One region of the Pseudomonas sp. 05N432 genome, then DNA from elsewhere that is predicted to be linked to it. Evidence: predicted binding sites of a transcription regulator. Region 1 holds the regulator's gene; each other region holds the start of a gene.
What was found. The regulator FliA, encoded in region 1, starts transcription of late flagellar genes. The targets are predictions, from matches to a motif close to CTAAAGTTTNNNNNNNNNNNGCCGNTAA.

Region 1 (3,226 bases):
TTGCTTTCTACTTCGGTGACCAATTGAGTCACGCGCTTGATCACCTGACCGGTCAGGTCCTGGTAATCCTGAGCCAGCAGAATATCGTTGAGGTTGCCCGAGACGACCTGGCTCTCCTCGACGCTACGCGTCAGGAAACCGTCGACACGCCGGGCCAGTTCGCGGAATTCCTCGGCACCGACTTCGCGGCGCATGAAACGCCCCCAGTCCGCGCTCAGGGCCTGGGCGTCAGTGCTCAGGCCATTGACCAGCGGAGTACTGTTCTCGACCAGATCCATGGTCCGGTTTGCGGCCGCTTCGGTCAGCTTGACCACATAGGACAGGCGCTCAGTGGCATCCGTGATCTGTGAGACTTCCTCGGCTTGCGGCATGTTCGGGTCAATCTGAAAATTGACGATCGCGCTATGCAGCTCGCGAGTGAGCTTGCCCACCTCCTGGTACAGGCCACGGTCACGGGTCTGATTGAGCTCATGGATCAGTTGCACAGCGTCACCGAACCTGCCCTTTTCAAGGCTTTCGACCAGTTCGTGAGCGTGTTTTTTCAGGGTCGACTCGAAATCGCCCTGTGAAGATTCTCTTTGCTCCATAGCTCCCCCGTGGCGCAGTGGCTCAGCACATCAACCGATGCGTTCGAATATTTTTTCGATCTTCTCTTTCAACGCCTGGGCCGTGAAGGGTTTGACCACATAGCCGTTTACACCGGCTTGAGCGGCTTCGATGATCTGCTCGCGCTTGGCTTCGGCGGTGACCATCAGCACCGGCAGGTGCTTGAGCTTTTCATCGGCGCGCACGTGGCGCAGCAAGTCGATACCGGTCATGCCAGGCATGTTCCAGTCCGTTACCAGAAAGTCGATGCTCCCGCTGTTGAGAACGGGAATGGCGGTAATACCGTCGTCCGCCTCGACCGTGTTGGTGAACCCAAGGTCACGCAACAGGTTCTTGATGATCCGCCGCATCGTTGAGAAGTCATCAACGATGAGGATTTTCATGTTCTTGTCCAATTCGACCTCCAAGCAGTCTTAAACGCGTTCAGCACCTGAACACGCCATTCAATCAATCAGGCAGAGCACTCGACGACTGTCTGGAGCACAACGGATGAAGACCGGCACAGCGTTACACCCTGCCTGTTTCGTTCGCAGTGTCCCCACACTGCTGTCAGCGCGCTCGCCACTCCCCCAAACGCCCCCGCAAACGGGCTGCGCACTGGCTGTGTAACTGGCTGACCCGGGATTCACTGACCCCCAGGACCTCACCGATTTCCTTGAGATTCAGCTCTTCGTCGTAGTACAGCGCCAACACCAGTCGCTCACGCTCCGGCAAGTTGGCAATCGCATCCGCCAGCGCAGCCTGGAAGCGTTCATCTTCCAGGTCACGCGACGGTTCGAGATGAGCACTCGCGCCATCCTCGTGCAGCCCTTCATGCTCGCCGTCCTGCAACAGATCGTCGAAGCTGAACAGGCGACTGCCCAAGGTGTCATTCAAAATCCCGTAATAATCGTCGAGACTCAATTGGAGTTCGGCCGCAACCTCGTGATCTTTAGCGTCACGCCCGGTTTTAGCTTCAATTGAGCGAATCGCATCACTCACCATCCGGGTATTGCGGTGTACCGAGCGTGGCGCCCAGTCACCCTTGCGGACTTCATCGAGCATCGCGCCACGGATACGGATCCCCGCGTACGTCTCGAAACTCGCACCTTTGCTCGCATCGTATTTGGTCGACACTTCAAGCAAACCGATCATGCCTGCCTGGATCAGGTCCTCGACCTGAACACTGGCCGGCAGGCGCGCCAACAGGTGATAGGCAATACGTTTTACCAGTGGCGCGTAACGCTCGATCAGTTCGTACTGCGCGTCACGCGCCGACTTCTTGTACAGGTTGTAACCACTGGCTGTCATAGAACCGGACCCGCAGTTTGCTGCACCAGACGCTCGACGAAAAACTCCAGGTGCCCACGCGGGTTGGCGGGCAACGGCCAGGTATCGACTTTCTGCGCGATGGCCTTGAATGCCAGCGCACACTTGGAACGAGGAAACGCTTCATACACGGCGCGCTGCTTCTGCACCGCCTTGCGCACGCATTCGTCGTAAGGCACCGCACCGACGTATTGTAAGGCGACGTCGAGGAAGCGATCCGTGACCTTGGTCAACTTGGCGAACAGATTTCGTCCCTCCTGCGGGCTTTGCGCCATGTTGGCCAGCACGCGGAAGCGGTTCATGCCGTAATCGCGGTTGAGCAGCTTGATCAGCGCGTAGGCGTCAGTAATCGACGTCGGCTCGTCGCAAACCACCAGCAATACTTCCTGGGCTGCGCGAACAAAACTCACGACCGACTCACCAATACCCGCCGCCGTGTCGATCACCAATACGTCGAGGTTATCGCCGATGTCGCTGAATGCCTGAATCAGGCCAGCGTGCTGGGCCGGGCTCAGGTGAACCATGCTCTGGGTACCGGACGCTGCTGGAACAATGCGAATTCCGCCCGGCCCCTGAAGTAATACATCGCGCAGTTCACAGCGGCCTTCGATGACGTCGGCCAGCGTACGCTTGGGCGTGAGCCCCAGCAGGACGTCGACGTTCGCCAGCCCCAGATCGGCGTCCAGCAGCATGACGCGCCGGCCGAGCTCAGCAAGAGCCAGGGACAAGTTCACTGACACATTAGTCTTCCCGACGCCACCTTTGCCGCCGGTCACTGCGATCACCTGTACGGGATGCATGCTGCCCATGTTCGTTCTTTACCTTGTCTTGCTTAGACGCGGACTACATGACTGGCTGCGCGCTCACTTGTGAACAATGCATGGCAGGCCATCGATGTAGATACAAATCTATTCATTATTACCTCAGCCGACACGCTTGGCCGGGCTGTGGTAGAGGTCAGCGAACATATCAGCCATGGCTTCTTCGCTGGGTTCTTCCTGCATCTGCACGCTAACGGCGCGACTGACCAACTGATGCCGGCGCGGTAAATGTAGATCATCCGGGATCCGTGGCCCGTCGGTCAGATAAGCGACAGGTAATTCGTGGCTGATTGCCAGGCTCAACACCTCGCCCAGGCTCGCTGTTTCATCCAGTTTAGTCAGAATGCAGCCTGCTAGCCCGCACCGCTTGTAACTGTGATAGGCGGCAGTCAGTACCTGCTTTTGGCTGGTAGTGGCCAGCACCAGATAATTCTTCGACTTGATCCCGCGACCGGCCAGGCTTTCCAGCTGCATGCGCAACGCCGGATCAC
Region 2 (3,226 bases), on a different contig from region 1:
CAACCGAACTGCCAGGTCGCCAGGATCAACAAGCCGAACACGATCCGGTACCAGGCAAACGCAGCATAGCTGTGGCTGGCGATGAACCTGAGCAAGCCCTTGACCGCAATCATCGCGAAAATAAACGCAGTGACGAAGCCGATGGCGAACACCGGGAGGTCAGCGGCCTGAAACAGGTCGCGATACTTGTAGCCGGAGTACACCGCGGCGCCGACCATGGTCGGCATGGCCAGGAAGAACGAAAACTCGGTGGCGGTCTTACGCGACAGGCCAAACAACAAGCCGCCGATGATCGTCGAACCGGAGCGCGAAGTGCCGGGAATCATTGCCAGGCACTGGGCAAAACCGACCTTCAGGGCATCTTTCCAGGTGATCTCGTCGACAGTTTCGGCGTGCACGGTGTGCTCGCGACGCTCAGCCCACAACATGATGACCCCGCCCACCACCAGCGCCGTCGCCACGGTGATCGGGTTGAACAGGTATTTGTGGATCATATTGGCGAAGATCACACCCAGCACCACGGCCGGCATGAAAGCGATCAACAGGTTAACGGTAAACCGTTGGGCGTTGCGCTGCGTTGGCAACCCGGTTACCACGTCGAGAATCTTGCGGCGAAACTCCCAGACCACGGCCAGGATCGCGCCGAGCTGGATGATGATGTTGAATGCCTTCTCGCGCTCGCCACCGAAGTTAAGCAAATCCGCGACGATAATCTGGTGCCCGGTACTGGAAATGGGCAAAAACTCTGTCAGTCCCTCTACAACGCCAAGAATCAAAGCCTGAACGGCGGTCCAAAAATCCATCAATCCCCCAATGAAACGATGCCTCCAAGGCATGCCTCGTTAATCAAATTCAAGCGTCCACTGCGATCAGCGTCACCGAATGACACTACGCACGATACCCACGCGAAGCCGTAAAACCCCGTGAAAAATCAGCGCAACTTCAGGTTTTTGCTGACGCGGCCGAAATCCTATCAGACATGCCTGAATTACGCTGCGCCGTAATTGGACTTGAGTAGGGTTGGCTCAACAGCAAAAGCGTGCCTGAATGCTGGCGGTCGTTTATGACAAGAACAAGAAAAAACCAGGAGTAATACGGTTATGAATAGCTTGCGCAGTGTGTCGATCAGCCGTCGTTTGTGGCTCATCCTGATTGTGGCTGTGCTGATGCTGTTGACCTTGGGTGTGCTGATGCTCAAGCAGATCCACGATGACCTTTATCAGGCCAAGGCCCAGAAAACCCAACATGTGGTGCAGACGGCCAGCGGTATTCTGGCTTACTACCACGACCTGGAAACTGCCGGCACCCTGACCCGCGAAGCGGCGCAGAAACAGGCATTGAGCGTGGTGCGCGGATTGCGCTACGACCAGAACGACTACTTCTGGATCAACGACCTGACGCCCGTGATGGTCATGCACCCGACCAATCCGAAACTCGAAGGCCAGAACCTTTCCACGATCAAGGATCCAGACGGCTTCGCGTTGTTCAACGAGATGGTGGTCATCGCCAAGGCCAAAGGCGCCGGCATGGTCGACTATCGCTGGCCGAAACCCGGTGCCAGCACGCCCGTCCAGAAAACCTCCTATGTGAAACTCTTCGAACCCTGGGGCTGGGTCATTGGTTCGGGTGTGTACATCGATGACATGCAGGCCGAGTTCTACGCACAGGTGTGGCAAACATCGTTTGTCGGGCTCGCAATTGCCGTGCTGATGGCGCTGCTGGTGATCCTGATTGCGCGCAGTATCGTGCGCCCACTCCAGGAAACCGTGAACGCCATGGCCAATATCGCCAGCGGTGAAAGCGACCTGACCCGTAGCCTTGATACCCACGGTCAGGACGAAGTGACCGAATTGGCGCAGCATTTCAACGCCTTCACGGAAAAATTGCGCCGGGTCATCACTCAGTTGCAATTGTCTGCCAGTGCCCTGGGGCAGTCATCCAGCGACTTGGGCAACGATGCGGCCCAAGCCCAGGCGCGCAGCCAGCAACAGTCCCAACAAATGGAACTGGTGGCGACCGCGATCAATGAAGTGACCTATGGCGTGCAGGACGTGGCCAGGAATGCCGAACACGCCGCCAGCGAAATGCGCGATGCGCAAGCGCAGGCACAACAGGGGCAAGTGAACATCGATGGAAGTTTGCAGCAGATCGATCAACTGTCGAGCACCATCGATCAAGCCGTTGAGGTTATCCGCACCCTGGCCACCGAAAGCACGCAGATCGGCAGCGTGCTCGAAGTGATCCGCTCGATCGCCGAACAGACCAATCTGCTGGCGCTCAATGCGGCCATTGAAGCGGCCCGTGCCGGTGAGCAAGGACGGGGCTTTGCCGTGGTGGCCGATGAAGTCCGGCTGCTGGCACAGCGCACGCAAAAGTCCACGGCTGAAATCCAGTCGATGATCGAGCGCTTGCAGAGCCATTCCGAGGCGGCAGTCAAAGTGATCGGCGACAGCAGCCGCGCCTCGCAGCTGACCATTGAACAGGCCGGGTTGGCGGGTGCCAGCCTGAACGCGATCGGCCAGGCACTGAATAATCTCAACGGCCTGAACGCCTCGATTGCCAGCGCAACCCTGCAACAGGCGCATGTGGTCGAGGACATCAACCAAAACGTCACCCAGGCCGCGGGTTTGTCCCACAGCACCGCATTGGCCGCTGAGCAGTCAAGCGTCGCAAGCGTGCATTTGAAAGAACTCAGTGAGCAGTTGAATGGCCTGCTCAAGCAGTTTCGGGTGTAGACACTGAAACACCTCCCTGCGACTACACGATCCGTAGCAGCTGCCGAGCCCGCGAGGCTGCGTTCGGCTGCGAAGCGGCCGTAAAACCGGACACCACGTTTCTTCAGGTTAACCGTAGAGACAGGGTTCACGACTGCTTCGCAGCCGAACGCAGCCTCGCGGGCTCGGCAGCTGCTACAGGGAATGTGCCTGGCCGGAAATTTCTTAACTTGCGGGCATTCGGGCAAGTCCCCTCGCCTGCGTTACAATCGGCGCCCTTTTCAACTTCACCAAGGATCCTTCATGTCCGGGCTTGAACTGTTTGCCGCCGCACTCGGCGTGATTGCCGTCTGGTTGACGGTCAAACAGAACCCCTGGTGCTGGCCGATCGGACTGGCCATGGTGCTGCTCTACAGTTGGATCTTTTTCGAGGTGAAGCTGTATTCGGACATGCTGCTGCAGGTGATTTACGCCGGCTTGCAGCTCTACGGCTGGTGGCAGTGGACCCGTGC
Region 3 (3,226 bases), on a different contig from region 1:
AGCGGATTTTTACGATCGAACAACGTCGACGAAGCGTAACCCACCACTCGCGCCACTTGCTGTTCCGGATAGCTGCCTGCGACCAGCGCCCGGCGAGCGGCGTTGGCACGGTTGGCCGAAAGCTCCCAGTTGCCGAATTCACCGGTGCCCGCATAAGGCTTGGCGTCGGTGTGGCCACCGATGCTGATCTTGTTCGGCACCGCTTTGATGGTGTCGGCCATGGCCAGCAGAATGTCTTCGAAGTACGGCTTCAAGCGTGCACTGCCGGAGTCGAACATCGGCCGGTTTTCGGAGTCGATGATCTGGATGCGCAAACCATCCGGGGTGATTTCGAAAAGAATCTGATCCTTGAACTTCTGCAGTTGCGGGTTCTCTTCGACCTTGTTCTGCAACTCTTGCAGCAACAGCTCCAGACGCTCGTGCTCGACCTGTTCGGCCATGCCTTCAACCTGCTCGGTATCGACGGTGACCTTGTCCGGTTGCGGCTGGGACTTGACCTCGGGATTGAGGGTTTTCTCCGGCGCCAGCACCGGCGTGCCGCCCAGGTCGATAATGAACGGCGTACCGCTTTCAGAGAAGCCGATCGGGTCCTTGAAGTAACCGGCGATGGCGATCTTCTGTTCTGGCGTGGCGGTGGATAACAGCCACAACACCAGGAAGAACGCCATCATCGCCGTCGCGAAGTCAGCGAAGGCGATTTTCCACGCGCCCCCGTGATGCCCGCCGGCGTAGCGCTTGACGCGCTTGATGATTATCGGCTGATTATTCTCCATGACTTAACGACCGCGAACCGCTTGTTCCAGCTCAGCGAAGCTCGGACGGTGTGCCGGGTACAGAACCTTGCGCCCGAACTCCACCGCCAGCGATGGCGGCATGCCAGAAGCCGAAGCCACCAGCGAAGCCTTGATGGCTTCGTAGATGTTCAGCTCTTCCTTGGCATCGTGAGCCAGGGAGTGCGCCAGCGGACCGAAGAAACCGTAGGCCGCGAGAATACCGAAGAAGGTACCGACCAGCGCGGCACCTACGTGCAGACCGATGGACTTCTGATCGCCCTCACCCAGCGAGGCCATGGTCACCACGATACCCAGTACCGCCGCAACGATACCGAAGCCGGGCATGGCATCGGCGATACCGTTGACCGCGTGGGAGGGGTGTTCGAGGTCCTCCTTGAGGCTGAACAGCTCCATGTCGAACAGACCCTCAAGCTCATGCGGCGCCATGTTGCCGGACGACATGATGCGCAAGTAATCGCAGATGAACGCGGTCATGCGGTCATCTTTGAGAACCGCCGGGTACTTGGCAAAAATCGGGCTGGCAGCAGCGTCTTCGATATCGCCCTCAATGGCCATCATGCCTTCGCGACGGCTCTTGTTGAGGATCTCGTAGATCAGGCCCAGCACCTCCAGGTAGAAGGTGTGATTGAAACGCGAACTGAACATGCCCAAGGATTTCTTGAGCACGTGTTTCGTCATGTGGCCGGGGTTGGCCTGAAGGAATGCACCCAGCGCCGCACCGCCGATGATCATCACCTCGAAAGGCTGAATCAGGGCGGCAATCTTGCCGTGGGAAAGCACGTATCCGCCGAGCACGCTCGCGAATACGACGATGATGCCGATAATTTTAGCCATAGGTAGAAGGTACTTACTTAAGTCGGGTTCAAGGTCATATTCGGAAGTTAAAAAATCTCTTCTTCTACTTATCGGCAAAACTGCGCCAGACTATAGCCAGTTAAGGCGAAAAGCTAATTTGGCCCACTCCGGGCGTGTTTAATGCAGACGATGATCGCGCCCAACCATGGCTAATGAAACGACCGTTCCAACTGCCAGACCGACCACACTCGAAAGCTGGGTCAAGCTGCTCGACGGCGTGACCTTGCCCGTGCCGCGAGCCAGCCATGATCGCGTCTGCAAGGCAATCGCCGACAATCGCAGCTCGTTGCGCGATATTGCCGAACTGATGCAGGGCAGCCCGGCCCTGGCCCTCAGCGTCATCCGCGAAGCCAATCGCCACACCCTCGGCAGTATGAGCGAGCCCAGCGAGAACCTGGAAGTGGCGATCAATCGCCTCGGTCTCAAGCGCACCGAAGAACTGCTCGCGCGCCTGCCCGCCCTGCCCGAGAACGAAATCCCGCCGGCCCTGCGCCAACTCCAATTGATAAGCCTGCACGCGACCCAACAGGCCAACGGTTTTTTTGCCAGTCGCCTGGCGCGGCTCTGGCAGGACATCCACTGGGGTAGCCTGCTGTTCCTCTCGCCGTTCTGGCCACTGGCCCTGACCTTCCCGCAGTTGCTGGAAGACTGGGAACTGCGGGTCCTGCACAAGCATGAGCCAGCAGGCAAGGTCGAAAAAGAACTGTTCGGCGTACGCCTGCTGGAACTCGGCCAGGCACTGGTGGACGTCTGGCGTCTGCCAATCTGGGTAGGACAAGGCTATCGATTGCTGCTGGATGAGCAACGCGAACTGGCGAAAGTCGTGCATATCGCCCGCGATGCCGATCACCCGTTGCGCCAGCAAAACCGACTTGATGACGACCCGACCCTGCGCCGCTGGCTCAATCAACCCGCCAACACGGTATTGCTGGCCAACGGTCTGGCGTTATCGGCGCAGCAAGCCTGGAGCAGCCCTCACTGCCTGCGCTGGCAGTTTCTGACCAGCCTCTACCTGCAAATGCCGATGGACGAGGTCCAGCAGCAACTGCACCAGCAAGCGGCACTCAGCGCCCGTAACCACGCCATGCCGGACCTTTGGCATCCCGCCGGAGCATTGCTCTGGCCGTGGGACGAGCGGCGTCTTCATCGCGGCCAGCTTCCGGCGCCCGCCCCCACCGCCGAAGACCTGACCAAGTGGCGCAAGCAATGCGCAGAACTGCTGGCGGAGCCGAGCCGCTTTACCAACGCCATGCACCTGACCACCTCCGCACGGGATGCGCTGGCTGCCTGCGGCATGCGTCGGGTGATGATTCTGATGGCTGATCGCACGCACAGCCAATTGCGCGTGCACCAGATTCACGGCCTGCCTAAAGAAGCCGCGACGCTGAACTTTGTGGTCAGCCAGAGCACCGTGCTGCAACGCCTGCTCTCGCAACAGGCTCAGGTGCGGCTGACGCCAGCCAACAACGCACAGTTTTCAGCCTTGCTGCCTGCCAGCCTGCGGGCACTGTTCGGCGGCGAGCACCTGCTGCTGCGCTCACTGGTCAACAATGGCCGGGTGATCATGCTGGTCGTGG

Region 2: AC1DHT_RS10680 (methyl-accepting chemotaxis protein) is a predicted target of FliA. The motif match lies at 942-969, and genes of this name have one in related genera.
Region 3: motA (flagellar motor stator protein MotA) is a predicted target of FliA. The motif match lies at 1,697-1,724, and genes of this name have one in related genera.

Annotation. Positions count from the first base shown of each region.
Region 1 is NZ_JBFTMM010000009.1:124,336-127,561, forward strand. Features, by position in the region: gene AC1DHT_RS11885 (protein phosphatase CheZ) at 1-587, opposite strand, end outside; gene AC1DHT_RS11890 (chemotaxis response regulator CheY) at 618-989, opposite strand; gene fliA (RNA polymerase sigma factor FliA) at 1,156-1,896, opposite strand; gene fleN (flagellar synthesis regulator FleN) at 1,893-2,723, opposite strand; gene flhF (flagellar biosynthesis GTPase FlhF) at 2,838-3,226, opposite strand, start outside.
Region 2 is NZ_JBFTMM010000008.1:93,475-96,700, forward strand. Features, by position in the region: gene AC1DHT_RS10675 (undecaprenyl-diphosphate phosphatase) at 1-803, opposite strand, end outside; gene AC1DHT_RS10680 (methyl-accepting chemotaxis protein) at 1,101-2,735, shown strand; gene pnuC (nicotinamide riboside transporter PnuC) at 3,018-3,226, shown strand, end outside.
Region 3 is NZ_JBFTMM010000018.1:202,340-205,565, forward strand. Features, by position in the region: gene motB (flagellar motor protein MotB) at 1-773, opposite strand, end outside; gene motA (flagellar motor stator protein MotA) at 777-1,628, opposite strand; gene AC1DHT_RS20825 (HDOD domain-containing protein) at 1,795-3,226, shown strand, end outside.